DNA from 3 places in the Vagococcus intermedius genome. Region 2 is predicted to be linked to each of the others. Evidence: riboswitches for the same ligand, from Rfam matches in the RefSeq annotation. Region 2 holds a riboswitch; each other region holds the start of a gene.
The links. Region 2 has a riboswitch for cobalamin ahead of OL234_RS08565 (methyltransferase domain-containing protein). Riboswitches for the same ligand answer to the same signal wherever they lie in the genome.
Positions count from the first base shown of each region.

Region 1: another riboswitch for cobalamin. It lies ahead of OL234_RS07290 (1-propanol dehydrogenase PduQ); the one in region 2 lies ahead of OL234_RS08565 (methyltransferase domain-containing protein).
Region 3: another riboswitch for cobalamin. It lies ahead of OL234_RS07070 (cobyrinic acid a,c-diamide synthase CobB); the one in region 2 lies ahead of OL234_RS08565 (methyltransferase domain-containing protein).

Region 1 covers NZ_CP110232.1:1,558,880-1,564,715, reverse strand. Annotated here, with positions in the region: gene OL234_RS07315 (oxidoreductase) at 1-156, shown strand, start outside; gene OL234_RS07310 (homocysteine S-methyltransferase family protein) at 186-1,010, shown strand; gene OL234_RS07305 (BMC domain-containing protein) at 1,047-1,391, shown strand; gene OL234_RS07300 (EutP/PduV family microcompartment system protein) at 1,432-1,869, shown strand; gene OL234_RS07295 (cob(I)yrinic acid a,c-diamide adenosyltransferase) at 1,872-2,429, shown strand; adenosylcobalamin (AdoCbl) riboswitch at 2,529-2,676, shown strand; gene OL234_RS07290 (1-propanol dehydrogenase PduQ) at 3,018-4,130, shown strand; gene OL234_RS07285 (BMC domain-containing protein) at 4,175-4,519, shown strand; gene OL234_RS07280 (ANTAR domain-containing response regulator) at 4,562-5,134, shown strand; gene OL234_RS07275 (sensor histidine kinase) at 5,127-5,836, shown strand, end outside.
Region 2 covers NZ_CP110232.1:1,828,896-1,834,731, reverse strand. Annotated here, with positions in the region: gene typA (translational GTPase TypA) at 1-1,352, shown strand, start outside; cobalamin riboswitch at 1,582-1,752, shown strand; gene OL234_RS08565 (methyltransferase domain-containing protein) at 1,877-2,827, shown strand; gene OL234_RS08560 (ABC transporter substrate-binding protein) at 2,833-3,834, shown strand; gene OL234_RS08555 (FecCD family ABC transporter permease) at 3,836-4,897, shown strand; gene OL234_RS08550 (ABC transporter ATP-binding protein) at 4,897-5,679, shown strand.
Region 3 covers NZ_CP110232.1:1,511,184-1,517,019, reverse strand. Annotated here, with positions in the region: gene dnaJ (molecular chaperone DnaJ) at 1-196, shown strand, start outside; gene OL234_RS07080 (ECF transporter S component) at 728-1,225, shown strand; gene cobD (threonine-phosphate decarboxylase CobD) at 1,250-2,335, shown strand; partial or broken gene OL234_RS11005 (GHMP family kinase ATP-binding protein) at 2,328-2,690, shown strand; cobalamin riboswitch at 3,168-3,381, shown strand; gene OL234_RS07070 (cobyrinic acid a,c-diamide synthase CobB) at 3,494-4,873, shown strand; gene cbiB (adenosylcobinamide-phosphate synthase CbiB) at 4,870-5,832, shown strand.

The sequences.
Region 1 (5,836 bases), 270 kb from region 2:
ATTTTTATTCCTAATTGGGCGGAAAAGGTGTTAAATGGGGAAAAAATTAGTTTAGATAATGTTGAAATGGAGCCGGTGATGCGTCGACGATTAAAAATCCCTTGGAATTTATGGCAGAGTGTCAAAGAGTCTGCCGATTGGTATTTATATAGATAGTAGTTACTTTATAAGAAAGTAGGATAAGTATGATGGGATTGATGGCTAAATTATACGATAAACAAGTCTTTTTTGATGGTGGAATTGGAACAGAGTTACAAAAATATGGGTTTCAAGACTATCCTCTAGATCAAGCGTGTTTGACTGCAAAAGATTTGGTAAGAAAAGTTCATCATTCTTATGTTGAAGCAGGCGCTACGATGTTAACAACCAATACATTTCGTGTCACTGCATGTAAGAGTGAGGATGAGGTTAGACAGATTGTCAAGAATGCGGTATCTTTAGCTAAGGAACAAAATTCTGAATTTGTTCAGCTTAGTGTTGGTCCAGGTGATTTTAGAGAATTGACTCGTGACAACGAAGAGTGGTTGACAGCACGTTATCGTTTACAAGGAGAATTGGCTTGCCGTTACCACGTTTCAGCAATCATCTTAGAAACTTTTTCGAGTTTGGCAGAACTTGAACTTGCGATAAAAGCGATTCGCTCAGTTTGTCACTGTCCTGTCTTTATTAGTTGTCCGCTTACAGAAGAGGGAGCAACCTATGGTGGTGATAACCTGGTTGATTTTATCAAATTAGCTGAAGGTCACAGAGTGCAGGCGCTAGGTATTAATTGTGCTGAGATGTCAGCTGATTTAGTTTCATTGGTGTCTAAACTACGCTTAATTACGGAATTGCCGTTAATCATCCAAGCTAACAAAGGAGTTCCTGATAAAAAAGCTCATTATCCTTGTCAGGATGATGACTACTTAAAATATGGTCTGGCTTTGCATCAATTAGGGGTCGAGGGTTTAGGTGGTTGTTGTGGAACAACGCCGGACTTAATGAAACAACTTTATTTAAAATTAACGTAATAAAATTATATGTGAGATTAAAGGAGAGTAATAATGATGGAAACAAAACAACGTGTTATTCAAGAATCAGTACCGGGTAGACAAATAACAATAGCTCATATTATTGCCAGTCCGGATGAGAAAGTTTATGATAAAGTCGGCTTGCAAGCTCATAAGAATCAATCCATTGGTATCTTAACGATTACACCCGCTGAAGCGGCAATCGTAGCTTCTGATGTGGCGACTAAGGCAGCGGACGTATCTGTAGGATTTATGGATCGCTTTAGTGGGGCGTTGATTGTGACCGGTGATGTGACAGCAGTTGAAGCAGCTTTAGAGGCTGTTAATGATACCTTGGGTCGTATGTTAAAAATTTCAGGAGCTAAGATTACACGATCTTAACAGTAGTGTTAGTAAACAGTAATTAGAATGGAGAAGCCTTATGAAGAAGATAATGCTAGTAGGAGCAGTAGGGACAGGGAAAACAACTTTAACCCAGCGGCTACAAGGTAATGATATTTCTTACCACAAAACACAGGCGATTCAATTTGGTGATAATATTATTGACACACCAGGTGAATTCACCCAGCGTAGACAATACTACAGTGCTTTACAGGTAACAGCTACAGAAGCAGATGTGATTGGGTTGCTACAAAGTGTAGGAGAATCTTTTGACACCTTCCCACCTGGATTCAGTACAATGTTTCCGAAACCGACGATTGGAATTGTAACTAAAATTGATTTAGCTGAGTCAGAAGAAGAGATTGAAAAAGCTGAACATACCTTGTTAGCGGCAGGTGCGACAAAAGTATTTAGAGTGTCATCTGTTGCTAATGACGGAATAGAAGCGGTTTTAGATTATTTAACAGAGGAGGAATAGATGTGAAAATTTATACAAAAACAGGAGATAAAGGACAAACAAGTATTATTGGTGGCGAAAAAGTTATGAAATGTTCAGATCGCGTTGTCGCTTATGGCACAATTGATGAATTAAATTCATATGTTGGAGTTATCATTAGCCAAATGAAAAGTAGCCCTGATATGAAAAAAGACTTGGTGGAGATCCAACAAATATTATTTGATTGTGGGACTGATATGGCGACACCGAATAGTTCAAAAGGGTATCGAACAGACGCGGCATCAACCACTTGGTTAGAAGAGTGTGTCGACAAATATTTAGCGTCACCCCCCTTGTTAAAAGAGTTTATCTTACCAGGTGGTGATCCGATTGCGGCTCAGTTGCACATGGCAAGAACGATTGCTCGTCGTGCTGAAAGACTGGTAGTTGCAACTGCTATGGAAGAAGAAATCAATGAGGAAGTCTTGAAATTTTTGAATCGTTTATCCGATTATTTCTTTGCGGCAGCACGTTTAATCAATTTCCGCGAAGGACGCTCAGATGTTAGTTATCGTCGTAACAGCCAAGTCTTTTATAATTAAAAATAACTAAAACGAGCTTTTTGTTATTTTTGAGGAAAAAGAAAGCGCATAAATAGTTGTATTTTCTATTTGATTGTGATATATTGATTATGATAAATATTGTCTAAAATTTAGTTATTTGTTAGATGGAAGTTTGGTGAAATTCCAACACGGTCCCGCCACTGTGATAAGCTTCGGCTTTAAGTCAGGTCTTTCTACATGTAACTCTTACGGTACCAACTGTTTCGTGGTAAAACAGTGGGATAAAAGAACCAGTAACGCTTTTTAAAGCTTACGGCTCTTTGTGTTGTACCCTTTGTTTTTATAGCGTACCTATTGACAATCCTGGTTTGGATGAACAAACTGGGTATCACCTAAGAAGTTTATTTTTTAGGGGAGAACTTCATAGCTATGATATAAGACATTGGGTAAAACAACTTACTAAGTAGTGAGTTACAGTACAAAGGCGTACTGACCACTGTCTTTTTTGTTGTTTTTACTTTAGAATATGTTATAACCTTAGTTGGCAATGACGCTATCTAATTAAGTCTATTCAAGCAGTAGGCCTTTTTAGATAGCTTTTTATATTTTTATGGAGGTGTCGAAAGAATGGAAAGATTGAATTTTGATACGCAAATTTTTATTGGCGAAAATTCATTAGATGAAATTAAAAATTATTCAAATGAACGTATCTGTATCGTAACAGATAAGTTTATGGTTGAGTCTAAATTAGTAGACTATGTAACAGACAATATTAATGATACAAATGAGTATCACGTATATACAGATGTTGTACCAGATCCAACAGTCGATAATGTTGTGGGTGGTGTAGCCGATTTATCACAGTTTAACCCAAGCGTTTTAATTGCCTTTGGTGGCGGTTCAGCGATTGATGCGGCTAAAGCAATGAAATTATTTGGTACTAAACTTGGTTTAGCAGCTGACATTTCGTTAGTAGTTGTTCCAACAACAAGTGGGACAGGTTCTGAGGTAACCAACTTTTCTGTAATTACCAATCCTAAAAACAATTTGAAATACCCACTGGTTAATGAATTATTACAACCAGATAAAGCGATTTTGGATGCACGTTTAGTAAAAAGTGTGCCACCTCATATTGTGGCAGATACGGGTATGGATGTTTTAACACATGCCTTAGAAGCGTATGTCTCAACATCAGCAAACGTGTTTTCAGATGCTTTAGCTGAAAAAGCAATTGATTTGATTTTTACTTATCTAGAGCGTTCATTTAGTAATTCAGAAGATTCAGAAGCACGTGAACAAGTACACTATGCATCATGTATTGCTGGGATTGCATTTAACCAAGCCTCATTAGGTATGTGTCATGGTATTGCACACACTGTTGGTGGCAAGCTACATATGCCACATGGTCGTATCAATGGTATTTTATTACCATCAGTTGTTCAATACAATGCCAATGAAAGTGATGTAGCTTTAGAACGATATGCTAAAATTGCAAATCGTCAAGGTTTTTCAACTTCAAAAGGCAAAGTTGGTGTTCGTACGTTAGTTAATGAAATTATGTCACTGCGTCAAAAATTAAAAATGCCAGCTAGTTTTGCAGAAGCAGGTTTTACTAAAGATGATTTAGCTGAACATGGGGAAACAATTAGCCAAGAAGCGTTAGTTGATCCAACGACGGCAACTAATCCAGTGCAACCAACTGCAGCGGATGTAAAACGTTTATTAACACCGTTATTTTAATCTTAAGTTATTAAAATAAGGCGCTAGATGAAAGGAAGAGGCTATTGGAAGATAAACAACGATTGATTCAAGAATATGTTCCAGGAAAACAAGTGTCAATGGCGCATATAATTGCTAGCCCAACAGCAGATATTTATGATAAGCTAGGTTTAGTAAACACTAAACAGGGTGCAATTGGCGTTTTAACCATTACCCCAAGTGAGGCAGCGATTATTGCTGTTGATATTGCGGTAAAAGCTGGAGATGTTGAAATTGGTTTTGTTGACCGTTTTAGCGGCTCTGTCGTATTGACCGGTGATCTATCCTCTGTTGAATCAGCCTTGTCAGAAGTCGCAAGAGGCTTAGAAGAACTGTTAGGTTTTTCAAGTACTATTGTCACTAAAACATAGATAGTTTGCTGAAGTGAATAAAAAAAGGCAGGAGTGGTAATCGTGAATGGAGATATTATCATTGTCGATGATGAACCTCTTACGAGAGTAGACCTGAGAGAAATGTTAGAGATTGCTGGGTATAATGTGGTAGGTGAGGCAACGGACGGCTTTGAGGCTATTGAATTGTGTAAAAAACATCAACCAGATTTAGTGATAATGGATGTGCAAATGCCTATTTTAGACGGTCTAAGCGCTGGTAAAAAGATCATGTCTGAAAAAATGGCTAAAGCTATTCTGATGTTAACAGCATTTAGTGATGAAACAAATCGTAAAAAAGCTTTAGAGTTTGGTGCAGTCGGTTATCTAGTCAAGCCATTGGATGAAAAATCATTTATCCCGATGGTCGAGATGGGGGTAGCTAAAGGAAAAGAAGTTGACAAACTTCAAAATGATGTTACGAAACTTTCTGAAAAATTAGAAAATCGTAAAACCATTGAAAAAGCTAAGGGAATCATCATGAAAGCTAATGGAATCAATGAAGAAACAGCGTATCAACAGATTCGTAAACTAAGTATGGATAAACGTTGCCCAATGATCGAAGTAGCGGAGATGATTGTGATTGCCCATGATTGACAAAAATATTCGTCAGCTATGTCAGAAGTATTCTGATTTGTCAGCTGAAAATATTGCTGAAATCATTAAAGCAGCCCATCAACTTGAAGAGAGTAAACAGTATGAAAATGAAGATGTTTTTATTGACATACTGTCTGATGTGACAGACGAAGCAATTGTTGTTTACCACCGACCACCTAAGCGTGGTACCTCGATTTATAGTGAACAAGTAGTAGGGAAAGTTGCCAAACGTTTAAATGAACCAAGTGTTTATCGAACGTTTGAAACGTCGTTAAAAACTGAAGGTCTCTTAGCAAAGACGCAAGAGAACAAAATGATTCGACAAAAAGTTTTTCCTATTAGAAATAATCGAGAAAATATTGCGGTAGTCATAGTGGAATCCCCACTAAATGAGGTAGCAGAAGAGCGTTATTTCTTGTTCAATTTGTTTAAAGAGCGTGAATTACCAGAGATATCGTCACAAAGTAGTGACTTGCCCAAAAAAAGTCATTTTTATCGGACACTAGTCAATAAGCTAGACGAAGGGATCTTGATTTTTGATAAAGCGGGTTATCTCGTTATTAATAATGAAGTGGCAGAGTCTTATTACTACCATTTAGGTTACCTTGATAAAATTAAGGGTCTACATTATGATAATTTATCGCTTGATATGACAACATTTGAACAATTACAATACTTAAAACATGCGGAACGTTGGGATGA
Region 2 (5,836 bases):
CAGTTATTTATGCATCAGCTTTAAATGGAACATCAAGCTTATCAGATAATCCAGCTGATCAAGAGGAAACAATGAATCCTGTATTTGAAACGATTTTAGATCACATCCCAGCACCGATTGATAATAGCGATGAGCCATTACAATTCCAAGTATCATTATTAGATTACAATGATTATGTTGGACGTATCGGGATTGGCCGTGTTTTCCGTGGAACAATCAAAGTAGGAGATAGCGTATCTCTTATGAAATTAGATGGAACAGCTAAAAACTTCCGTGTTACTAAAATCTTTGGTTTCTTTGGTTTAGACCGTGTTGAAATTCAAGAAGCTAAAGCTGGCGATTTAATCGCTGTTTCTGGTATGGAAGATATCTTCGTTGGGGAAACAGTTACGCCAGTTGACCACCAAGATGCTTTACCAATTTTACATATTGATGAACCTACTTTACAAATGACATTCTTAGTAAACAATTCACCATTTGCTGGACGTGAAGGTAAATATGTAACGTCTCGTAAAATTGAAGAACGTTTAGTAAGTCAATTACAAACAGATGTGTCATTAAAAGTTGAAAATACAGATTCACCAGATGCTTGGACAGTTTCAGGTCGTGGTGAATTACATTTATCAATCTTAATTGAAAACATGCGTCGTGAAGGATTCGAGTTACAAGTATCTCGTCCACAAGTTATCGTTAAAGAATTTGATGGTGTAAAATGTGAACCGTTTGAACGTGTTCAAATTGATACACCAGAAGAATATATGGGTTCAATTATCGAATCATTAAGCCAACGTAAAGGTGAAATGCAAGATATGATCCATACTGGTAACGGTCAAATTCGTTTGATTTTCTTAGCTCCAGCACGTGGTTTAATCGGATATACAACTGAATTCATGTCAATGACTCGTGGTTACGGTATTATGCATCATACCTTCGATCAATACTTACCAATGATACAAGGAACAATTGGTGGCCGTCGTAACGGAGCCTTAGTTTCAATTGACACTGGTAAAGCGACAACGTATTCAATCATGAGTATTGAAGAGCGTGGAACAGTCTTTGTTGAGCCAACAACTGAAGTATACGAAGGTATGGTTATTGGGGAAAACTCACGTGAAAATGACTTAACAGTTAATATCACAAAAGCTAAGCAACAAACAAACGTCCGCTCAGCTAATAAAGACCAAACTAACGTGATTAAAAAACCTAAAGAGATGTCTTTAGAAGAATCATTAGAATTCTTGAATGATGATGAGTATTGTGAAGTAACGCCTGAAAACATTCGTTTACGTAAACAAATCTTAAATAAAGCAGAACGTGAAAAAGCTCAAAAGAAAAACAAAAAAGCTGATTAATTTCATACCTGTTACTAAAATAAAAAAAGACTGCCCTTTTAAATAGAGAGGCAGTCTTTTTTTTTGTGAATGATTCTAAGTTAATAAAATAAATAACTGAATCTCTCTACTTAGAAAGCAGAATAAAAATAAGATTTCTAAAAATATTAACTCATTTAATAAAACAAGAAGCTATGCTGAAGTCACCTTAGTGATTTTTTTAACTAATAGACTTGATAAAAGAAAAGGCTTTCGGTATACTTACAAGGAATAGCGAGCACAAGAAGAAGGAATGAGGTGTAAATCCTCAGCAGTCCCTTTCTACTGTAACACGGACGAAATCTCACAAAGTCACTTTTAGGGAAGACGAGAGAGTAGGATGAAGTGAAGCCAGGATACTTATTCTTATGTGAAACATTCGACAATTGGATCGGGAAAATTGTCTTGTAGCTAAGAGTGGTCAATGGTGATTGTTCAGAAATCTACAAGGCATTCCTTAATTAGGGATGTCTTATTTGTCGTATAAAAAGAAAGGAGGTATGAAAGTGTCAGACTATAGTTGTCGCCGTTGCAAGTTTCTGTACAGTGAGCGAGAAGGGGATAGTAAAAATGGCATTGTCAAAGGAACCTCTTTGAATGATTTAAAAGGGTCTCTTTGCAGTGCCTGTTGGATGAATAGTCCAAAACGCTATGTCAAGATGCAGCAAGTGTATCGTGACTTAGAAGCTCAGTCTTATTCTTATATTTGTGGTAAATATAATTTTAGTTTTTATGAGCAAGAGTTACAAGAAATTTGCTCGCTAGCTGGTCATAATATTTTGGAAGTAGGAAGCGGAACAGGTCGAGTAACTCAGGCGCTGGTAAAAGCTAATTATCAAGTAACGGCTTTAGATGAAAGTGAAGAAATGATGATGTATTTAGTGAAACAAGGATGGAGTCAAAGGGACAATTGTAAGACAGTTGTCGAGAATTATTTTAATTATGAGTCACCAGTCACTTATGAGTTGGTTTATTTTAGTGATACTACTTTTCAAGAGCTAGTGCAGCAACAAAGCTTAACTGCAGTTTTGACTCAAGCATCAAAGTTTTTAAATAAGGGTGGACATATGTGGTTAGAACTTGCTATTCCAATTGAACACACATGGCAGTATAATCGTCGGAAAATGTTAACACCTGAAAGGACACTGTATTACAGTAACAGTGGCCAAGTTAATTTGTTCGACCAAACTATCCATTATACATCAATGTTTGATGAGTATTGTAATGGGCGCTTTGTAGAGCGTTATCGTCAAGAACGTGATTTGGCGTTAGTTTTTCAACGCGATATTGAGTATCTCACAAAAGATGACTATGAATTGCTTGAAGCAAGGGAGCTTCCAAAAACTGGCGTCGTTGTAACATCGGAAAGTAAAACTTGGGTAGATGGTGGTTATCCTTTACCCTCAAGTAATCAAAATCAACGCAGTCTTTTTCTGCGATTAAAAAAGAAGAGGTAAAACAAATGACATTAAAAAAATTCAGTACAAGCTTAGTGATGGCAGCAGCAACCTTAGTCTTAATGGCAGGTTGTGGGAGTACAGGAACCAAGGAAGCAACTCAGGAGACATCTAAAGATACAAAAACAGAAGTTGTTACAGTTAGTAATTATAATTATGCAAAAGATAAAATTGATCTAACCTTTGAAAAAGTGCCAGAACGTGTGGTTACTGTTTATCAAAGTCCTTTAGAAATTATGTTGGCGTTAGGATTAGAAGATAAAGTTGTGGCAGCTTCACAATTAGATAGTGATGTTAAACCTGAATTTGAAAAAGCTTTTGAAAAAATAAAGTATTATGATGAAGCCCCTTCAAAAGAAGAAGTGATGGGATTGAAACCTGATTTAATTTATAGTTGGTATTCATATTTCGGTCCAGAAAAATTAGGTGAAGTAACTGATTGGATTGACCGTGGTACAAATACATATATGATGCAAAATAGTGGTGCTGTCAAACCAGATACTCTTCAAAATGAATACGATGATATTTTAAATATTGGGAAAATCTTTAAAGTTGAACCAAAAGCAGAAGCGATTGTCAAAGAGATGAAAGATGAAATTAAAAAAGCTAAAAAAGCAGTAGAAGGGACAAAACCAGTTAAAGCCATTATTGTGGAAGTCTCAAAAGATGGAATGTACCGTGTGTATGGTAAAGATACAATTGGTGGCGATATGGCCTCACAATTAGGAGCTGAACTAGTCGCAGCTGATGAACAAAGTATTGGGAAAGAAGATTTAATAAAATTAAACCCAGATGTCATTTTCTCAGTTTATTACGGTGAAAATATTGAACGTGAACAAGCAGAAAAATCTATTATGGATGATACCAGTTTAGCAAGCTTAGCTGCAATTAAAAATAAACGTGTTGAACCAGTTGTTTTAAGTGAAGTATATGCAACGGGAATTCGTACACTAGATGGGATTAAAACAATATCGCAAGGACTTTATCCGGATTTAGGAAACGAGTAGAATGACAGTTCGAAAAAAATGGTATTCGAGATTAAGCTTTAGTTTGGTTTTGTTAATCTTAATTATAATTTTAGTTTTGTCTGCTATCTATTCTGTTACTTTAGGCTCTGTTGGAATTGACTGGCGTGATGTGTATCAAATTATTTGGCATAAACTATCAGGAACAAGTGACTTAAGTGGAAATGTTGATGTGAGCCATATTGATATTGTGTGGCTGATTCGTTTGCCTAGAGTGATTTTAGCAATGCTGGTAGGTGCCTCTCTAGCACTAGCTGGGACAGTTATGCAGGCCCTAGTCAAAAATCCTTTAGCTGATCCTTATATTTTAGGGATTTCGTCTGGAGCTTCATTAGGTGCTACTTTAGCGATTATGCTAGGAGTTGGTACAACATTTGGTTCTAATTTTGTTGGGATGTCAGCTTTTATTGGGGCACTCATTTCATCATTTTTAGTCTTATTTATTGGGAATATTGGTCGTAGAACTGATATTGCTCAGTTGTTATTGGTGGGAGTTGCTATTAGTGCCATTTGTTCGGCGGCCTCAAGCTTTATTGTATTTATGTCTAAAAATCGTGAAGGAATGCAGACCTTGAATTTTTGGTTAATGGGAAGTCTGTCAGGTGCAAATTGGGAAAATATTAAGTTGTTATTTCCTTTAGTAACACTTGCGATGGTCTTGTTTATTATTCAGGCGCGTATCCTTAATTTGATGGTAGTTGGAGACGAGACGGCCAGTAATTTGGGTAGAAATTTACAACTATATCGTATTCTTTATATTGTGATAGTCGCTTTATTAATCGGTTTTGTTGTCTATAGTTGTGGGATTATCGGTTTTGTCGGTTTAGTTATTCCGCATATTGCACGCCTATTGGTAGGTGCTAATCATCGAAAAATGTTACCGGTTAGTTTATTAGTAGGTGCGTTATTTTTATTGTGGTCAGATGTGTTAGCAAGATTAATTATACCCGGTTCAGAAATTCCAATTGGAATTATAGTTTCTAGTGTAGGTGGACCGTTCTTCTTATACTTAGTGATTCAAAACGCTTTAAGGAGGCGAGGGTAGTGATCTATAATGTCAAGGAACTTAATGTATCGATTGACAAAAAAAAAATCTTAACAGACATTAACTTAACTGTTTCTAAAGGACAATTTGTCGGGATAGTTGGGGCGAATGGAAGCGGTAAAAGTACGCTTTTGAAAGCGATGTGTAAGTCGCTTCCATATAAAGAGGGAACAATTTACTTTAATGGTAAAGAGTTACAGGAATGGCGTGTTCGGGACATTGCGAAAGAAAATGCAGTTGTTTCTCAAGTAAATGATATGCAGTTTGATTTTACGGTTCTTGAGATGGTTTTAATGGGACGTGAGCCGCATAAAGAGTGGTGGCAAAGTGAAACAGAAGACGATGCAAGGATTGCAATGGGTGCTTTAAAAAATGTGTTATTAGAGGGTTATGCAGATAAAAAATTTTCCCGTTTATCAGGTGGTGAAAAGCAACGGGTGTTATTGGCACGTGCCTTAGCCCAAGAAGCTGATTGTCTAATTTTAGATGAGCCTACCAATCACCTTGATGTGGCGAATCAAATTTCGTTTATGAATCTAGTCAGACGTTTACCGCTAACTGTGATAGCAGTGATTCATGATTTGAACTTGGCGGCAAATTATTGCGATTATATTTATGCCTTAAAATCGGGGCGTTTGATAACATCAGGCAAACCAGATAGTGTTTTTACTGTAGACAATATTAAGACTATATTTGATGTGTCCGTCGATGTTTGCCAGATTAGAGAACAGTTGCAAATTGTTTATCTATTAGAAGAAGTAGATAATATAACACTACAATAGATGAGTAATTAAAAGTAAAACCGACTAGAAATTTGAAAATTAAGAAAACGGTTAAATAGGCATTGCAGTTATGTTTCTAGTACAGTATAATGATAGATGTAATGATGGTTTTGAAGAAGAAATTTGCTTAGGTAACAGATTGTTGGTTGGAGCTTAC
Region 3 (5,836 bases), 320 kb from region 2:
GCGTGGTAAAGGAGCACCTAAACTGCGTGGTACTGGAACAGGTGATCAACAAGTGACTGTTCGTATCTTAACACCTAAAAACTTAAACGAAGCTCAAAAAGATGCTTTACGTGCATTTGCTGAAGCTGGTGGCGATAAAGTTGCAGAGCAAGAAGAAGGTTTTTTTGATAAAATGAAAGACGCTTTTAAACGTTAAAAAAAGAGCTAAGAAACCTTAAGGGATTCTTAGCTCTTTTTTTTTGTCATGTTGTCATAATGTAAAAAGAATACTATCACAATAAGCAAACTAATTAGGCCTTTAAAAATAAGGGATTTCGGGTCATTAATAGTTAGTTATAAATAAATAATAGCAAGATTGTGAAAAAATGTTTAAAAAGTCTTGATTAGTAAGAGCGCTTTCTGTATACTTTGAATATCGAGTTTAATGATGGACGTAAGGAAATGAGGTTAAATGCCTCAGCAGACCCTTTCTACTGTAATACTGATGAAATTTTGACTTGGCCATTTTAAGTGGAAGTGAAAAGAGTAAAGTGACGTAAAGCCAGATTACTTGCGCCGACATTATCAAACAGACAAAGCTATTGGGATTTTGTCTTGTAATTTGTGAAAGTCACTGTTGATTGTTTGCTTAATTACAAGACATTCTGTGGGAGATCAGAGTGTCTTTTTTGTCGTATCTTTTTTGATAGGGCTAAATTAATAGTTATTTTTGTAAGGAGGAGAGGCAATGACAACTAAGAAATTGACTTGGGTAAGCATGCTACTAGCAATGTGTGTATTAGGGGCTAATTTTAAATTATTAGGCTCAATTGCGTTAGACTCATTTCCAGCCTTTTTAGGGGCGATGATTTTAGGTCCAGTTTATGGTGCTTTTTTAGGAATTGCTGGCCATTTTGTTTCAGCTCTATTAGCTGGCTTTCCACAAACGTTACCGATTCATATCATAATTGGTTTTTTAATGGGAATTTGTATGTTTATTTTTGGTCTAGTTCGAAAAAAAGCAATGGGTGATGGTATTATGGTTAAAGCTGTGAGTTGGTTAATAGCCTATATTGTCAGTGTTCCATTGAATTTATTAATTTTGTATCCTGTTCTACACGAGGTTGTCTTCGTATTATTTGTTCCGCTAACAATTGCAACGTTGGCAAATTTACTCATATCAGAATTAGTCTATGCTGTTTTGCCAAGTAAAATAAAAAACTTTGGTCAAAGTAAAGTTGTTTAACATTAAGTATAGTGGAGGATTGTAATGAGTAAGCACGGAGGAAATCGCGAGGAAGTAGCAGAATTAATGGGGATTAGTAGTGAAAGTCTCATTGACTTTAGTGCTAATATTAATCCCTTAGGTTTATCAAAACAATTAGTAAGAGAATTGAGAGAAAAAATTCCAGAATTAATTCACTATCCGGATAGTGAATATCGTAAATTAAAACAAGTCCTATCAATACATCATCAACTAGCAAGCAACCAGATTTTACCAGGTAATGGTGAAGCTGAAATTATTTATTTACTTGCGCAGGCAATGAGGCCACAGCATGTGTTATTGTTAGCCCCCACATTTTCTGAGTACGAAGAGGCATTCAGTTTAGTTAAAAGTAAGTTTACTTATTTTGATTTGTTAGAAGAAGAATTATTTAAATTAAATGACTCACGTTTTAGACAAGTACTCAAAGAAACCCCTGAAATAGATTGCATCTGTTTATGTCAACCTAATAACCCCACGGGTCAGTTATTAACTAAAGAATGGTTATTAACACTATTAGCTTACTGCGACGAAAAAAACATTTCATTAATATTAGACGAAGCTTTTATGGATTTTATTCCAAATAGTGAGAATTATACATTGATAAAGGCTATTAATAAAAGTAAAAATTTATTTATCTTACGTTCTTTAACTAAATTTTATGCCTTACCAGGTTTGCGATTAGGTTACATTGTAACTGATAACCAAGACATAATTGAAAGTATGAAAGAGTATCAAGTACCATGGAGTATCAATACCTTAGCAGATTATGCTGGACAAGTTGTTTTTAATGACCCAGCTTATCAAAAGGCAACGTTGGATTTGGTTGAGAAAGAAAAAGTATATTTAGAAACTGAATTAAAAAAAATAGCGGCGGTAACAGTCTTTCCCTCCTCAGTCAATTATATCTTATTAAAAATTACAGAGCCTAAAACGGTGAAAGAGCAACTATTAAAAGCCGGATTGTTGATAAGATCTTGTAGTAATTATCGTGGACTGGATGGGACTTATTATCGAATTGCTGTTAAAAATCATGAGCAAAACAGTTATCTCATCCAAGAGTTATTAAAGGTATGTATGGCTAATGACTAGATGGGTGAAAGTGAGTTGTCCAGGAACTTGTGGCGAGTTATTCCAAGGTTACTTAGGTGAGAAGGAGTACCTCGTAACCTTACCAATTAAACGTTATAGTCAGATGACTATCAGTGAGTCGAAGGAACTATCTCTGGCTGTGGGCGACAAGGCTAAGCAAGCATTTTATTTAACTTGTCAGTATTTTGGATACGGTCCAACTAACTATCCGTTAGTCAAGGTCACAAGGCAATCAGACCTGAGTATTGGTAAAGGGATGGCTAGCAGTACGGCTGATATTATGTCAATGATTTATGGGACAGCGGCTTATCTCAAACAGAACATAACAGAAGCTATCGCAATGAAAATCTGTTGTAATATCGAAAAAACAGACAGTCTGATTTATCAGGAGTTAACAGTTATGTCACCAAGCGATGGTCATATTTATCACCAATCCTCTTGGATTCCCCGTTATCGACTAATTATATTAGAAGGTAACGCCACCTTAGATACTGAAAAATTTCATAAGTTACGTAATGAACGATTAGCAAAATCACAAGAAATAGCTTATCGCCAAATTTTTCAGAATTATCAAACAGCTTTGGAAAAAAAATCAGAAACAATGGTAGCTAAGATAGCTACCGCCAGTAGTCAATTGAATCAAGAATTATTAGCAAAGCCTTTATTTAAACAGATTGAGCTCTTGGCCAATCGTTATAGTGCTCTCGGTATTATGGTTGCCCATAGTGGGACAGCTATCGCCTTGATGTTTTCCTTAGATCAAGTTATACCGATAGAATTATATGATGAATTTAAAAAAAGAGAGTTTCAAGGTGACTACTCGTATAGTTATGAAGTGGAGACCACAAGAGGTGGTGTTACGATTCTAACTAATGACAATTAAATAGATTAGCCAAAAGAGTCAGGGAAAAAGGTGTAAATCCTTTGCAGCCCCTAGCTACTGTAAGATTGACGAACTCAATGGATACCACTGGACGTTAGTTCCGGGAAGGATTGATAGTAGGATGATATTAAGTCAGGATACCTGCCTTTTGGTGACTAAGAAATTTCTGAGGGTGCTTATTTCTTAGTTGTCTTTGTTGTACCAAAAAACACCCTCAGTTACTAAATTTGAGGGTGTTTTTTGTTTTAGGAATTAATTTTAAGGAGGGGATAGTCATGAAAAAAATTGTGATAGCCGGAACTGGTAGTGGTGTTGGTAAAACGACGATCACCTTAGGGATTATGGCGGCATTACAGCAAAAAGGTTTAAGTGTGCAGCCTTTTAAAGTGGGACCGGACTATATAGACACGGCTTACCAAACAAAAGTAACAGGCAGAGCGAGTCGTAACTTAGATTCGTTTTTAATTCAGAACGATGACGTATTAAACTATTTATTTGAAAAAGAAGCTGAAAAGGCTGATATCTCAATAATTGAAGGTGTGATGGGTCTATATGATGGCTTAGGTATTGACAAAGATAACTGTTCTACGGCATCGGTTGCAAAAAAAATCGATGCTCCTGTTATTTTAGTGATTGATGGTAAAGCTACTTCGACATCAGTTGCAGCTATTGTAAAAGGTTTTGTTGAATTTGATCCAGATTTAAATTTAGCTGGCGTGATTTTAAATCGAATCGCTAGTGACAATCACTATGGCTTAGTTAAAGCTAGTATAGAACGTTATACCGATATCCCAGTTTTAGGTTATCTAGGAAAAAATGCGATGGTAAGTTTGCCTTCTCGCCAATTAGGTTTGGTGCCAGAAGGAGAGATAGACAATCTAAGTGCTATGATTACGGATTTAGGTCAGACACTAACTCAAACGATTGATCTAGATAAGTTAATTGAATTAGCAACTGATGATACCTATCAAGGTGCGGATCAACGTCGATCTAAACTGCAAGCTTATTATAAGCCAGTCAAGCAATCGACAACGGTTGCTTATGCTCTTGATGAGGCTTTTCATTTTTACTATCAGGATAATTTAGAATTAATGGCAGAAAAAGGAGTGACATTAATTCCCTTTAGTCCAATGAATGATGACGTTTTACCAGAGGCGGATCTTTATTATATTGGTGGTGGCTATCCGGAAGAATTTGCGGAAGAGTTGGCAGCCAATCAGGGAATAAAATCAGGCCTATTAGCAAAATCTAAGGCAGGTGTTCCAATCTATGCTGAATGTGGTGGGTTAATGTATTTAGGTGAGTCCCTTGAGGTGAATGAAAAAAGCTATGAAATGGTAGGTGTTTTTAAAGGGATTAGTCGCATGACTTCTGGCTTAAAACGCTTTGGCTATTGCCAAGCTCAAGCAACTACAGCAACGACACTGGCTCCGGCTAAAACTGTAATTTACGGGCATGAATTTCATCATTCTATTTTCGAGACGACTGAAACTCCTATTATGACGTTAGAGAAATGGCGAGATGGGGAAATGATTAAAACTTGGCAAGGTGGTTATTTAAAAAATAATACGTATGCTAGTTACTTACATGTCCATTTCTTTCAACATCCAGAGTTATTAGATTGGTTTTTATCAAGGAGTCGTGTTGAAAGATGATAGAGAATAGTCTGGTGGTTGTTGGTGCCTTTCTTTTGGATAGTCTGTTAGGAGATCCCTATACATGGCCACATCCAGTAAAATTAATTGGAAATAGTATCGCTTTTTTAGATAATTTTATTCAAAAAAACATTAAAAATAAACAGGTGAAATATGTAGCCGGTCTTTTTCTGTGGCTAATTATTGTTTTAGGGACGGGACTTGTCACGATAACGTTATTAAAAGTGGCAACCTCAATCCATCCAGTTATCGGTTTACTAGTTAGTCTCTACCTGAGTTATACAACATTAGCTATGAAAAGCTTAGCTTTTGAAGGGAAAAAAATGATTAAGGTATTAAAAGAGGGTAGTTTAGAAGAGGCACGGAAGCAAGTAGGCATGATTGTTGGACGAGACACGTCTGAGTTAAATAAAAAAGAAATTTGCCAAGCCACAATCGAGACGATTGCTGAAAATACTAATGATGGTATGATTGCTCCTTTATTTTACTTAGTAATTGGTGGTCCCGTCTTAGGTATGATGTATAAGGCAGTTAATACGTTGGATTCGATGGTGGGGTATAAAAATAAGAAACATTTAGAAGTAGGGGCAGTTTCAGCCATTCTCGATGACGTCTTCAGCTTTATTCCCGCCCGTATTACATGGTTGTTGATGATGCTTTTGAGTTTTATCTTACCATTTGACGGGCGTAATGCTGTCAAAATAGGATGGCGTGATCGTTATAATCATAAGAGTCCTAACAGTGCTTTTCCAGAAGCTGTAGTTGCAGGAGCCTTAGGTATTCAATTAGGTGGCACTCATTTATATCACGGTGTAGAAGTTTATAAACCCACGATTGGTGAGAACTTAAAAGCAGTTGATTACGAAGATATTGTAAAAACAAATCAGTTATTATATGAGACGAGTTTCGTCGCATTATTAATATTTAGTACGATTAAATTTATGGTTATGGGGAATTAAGCCT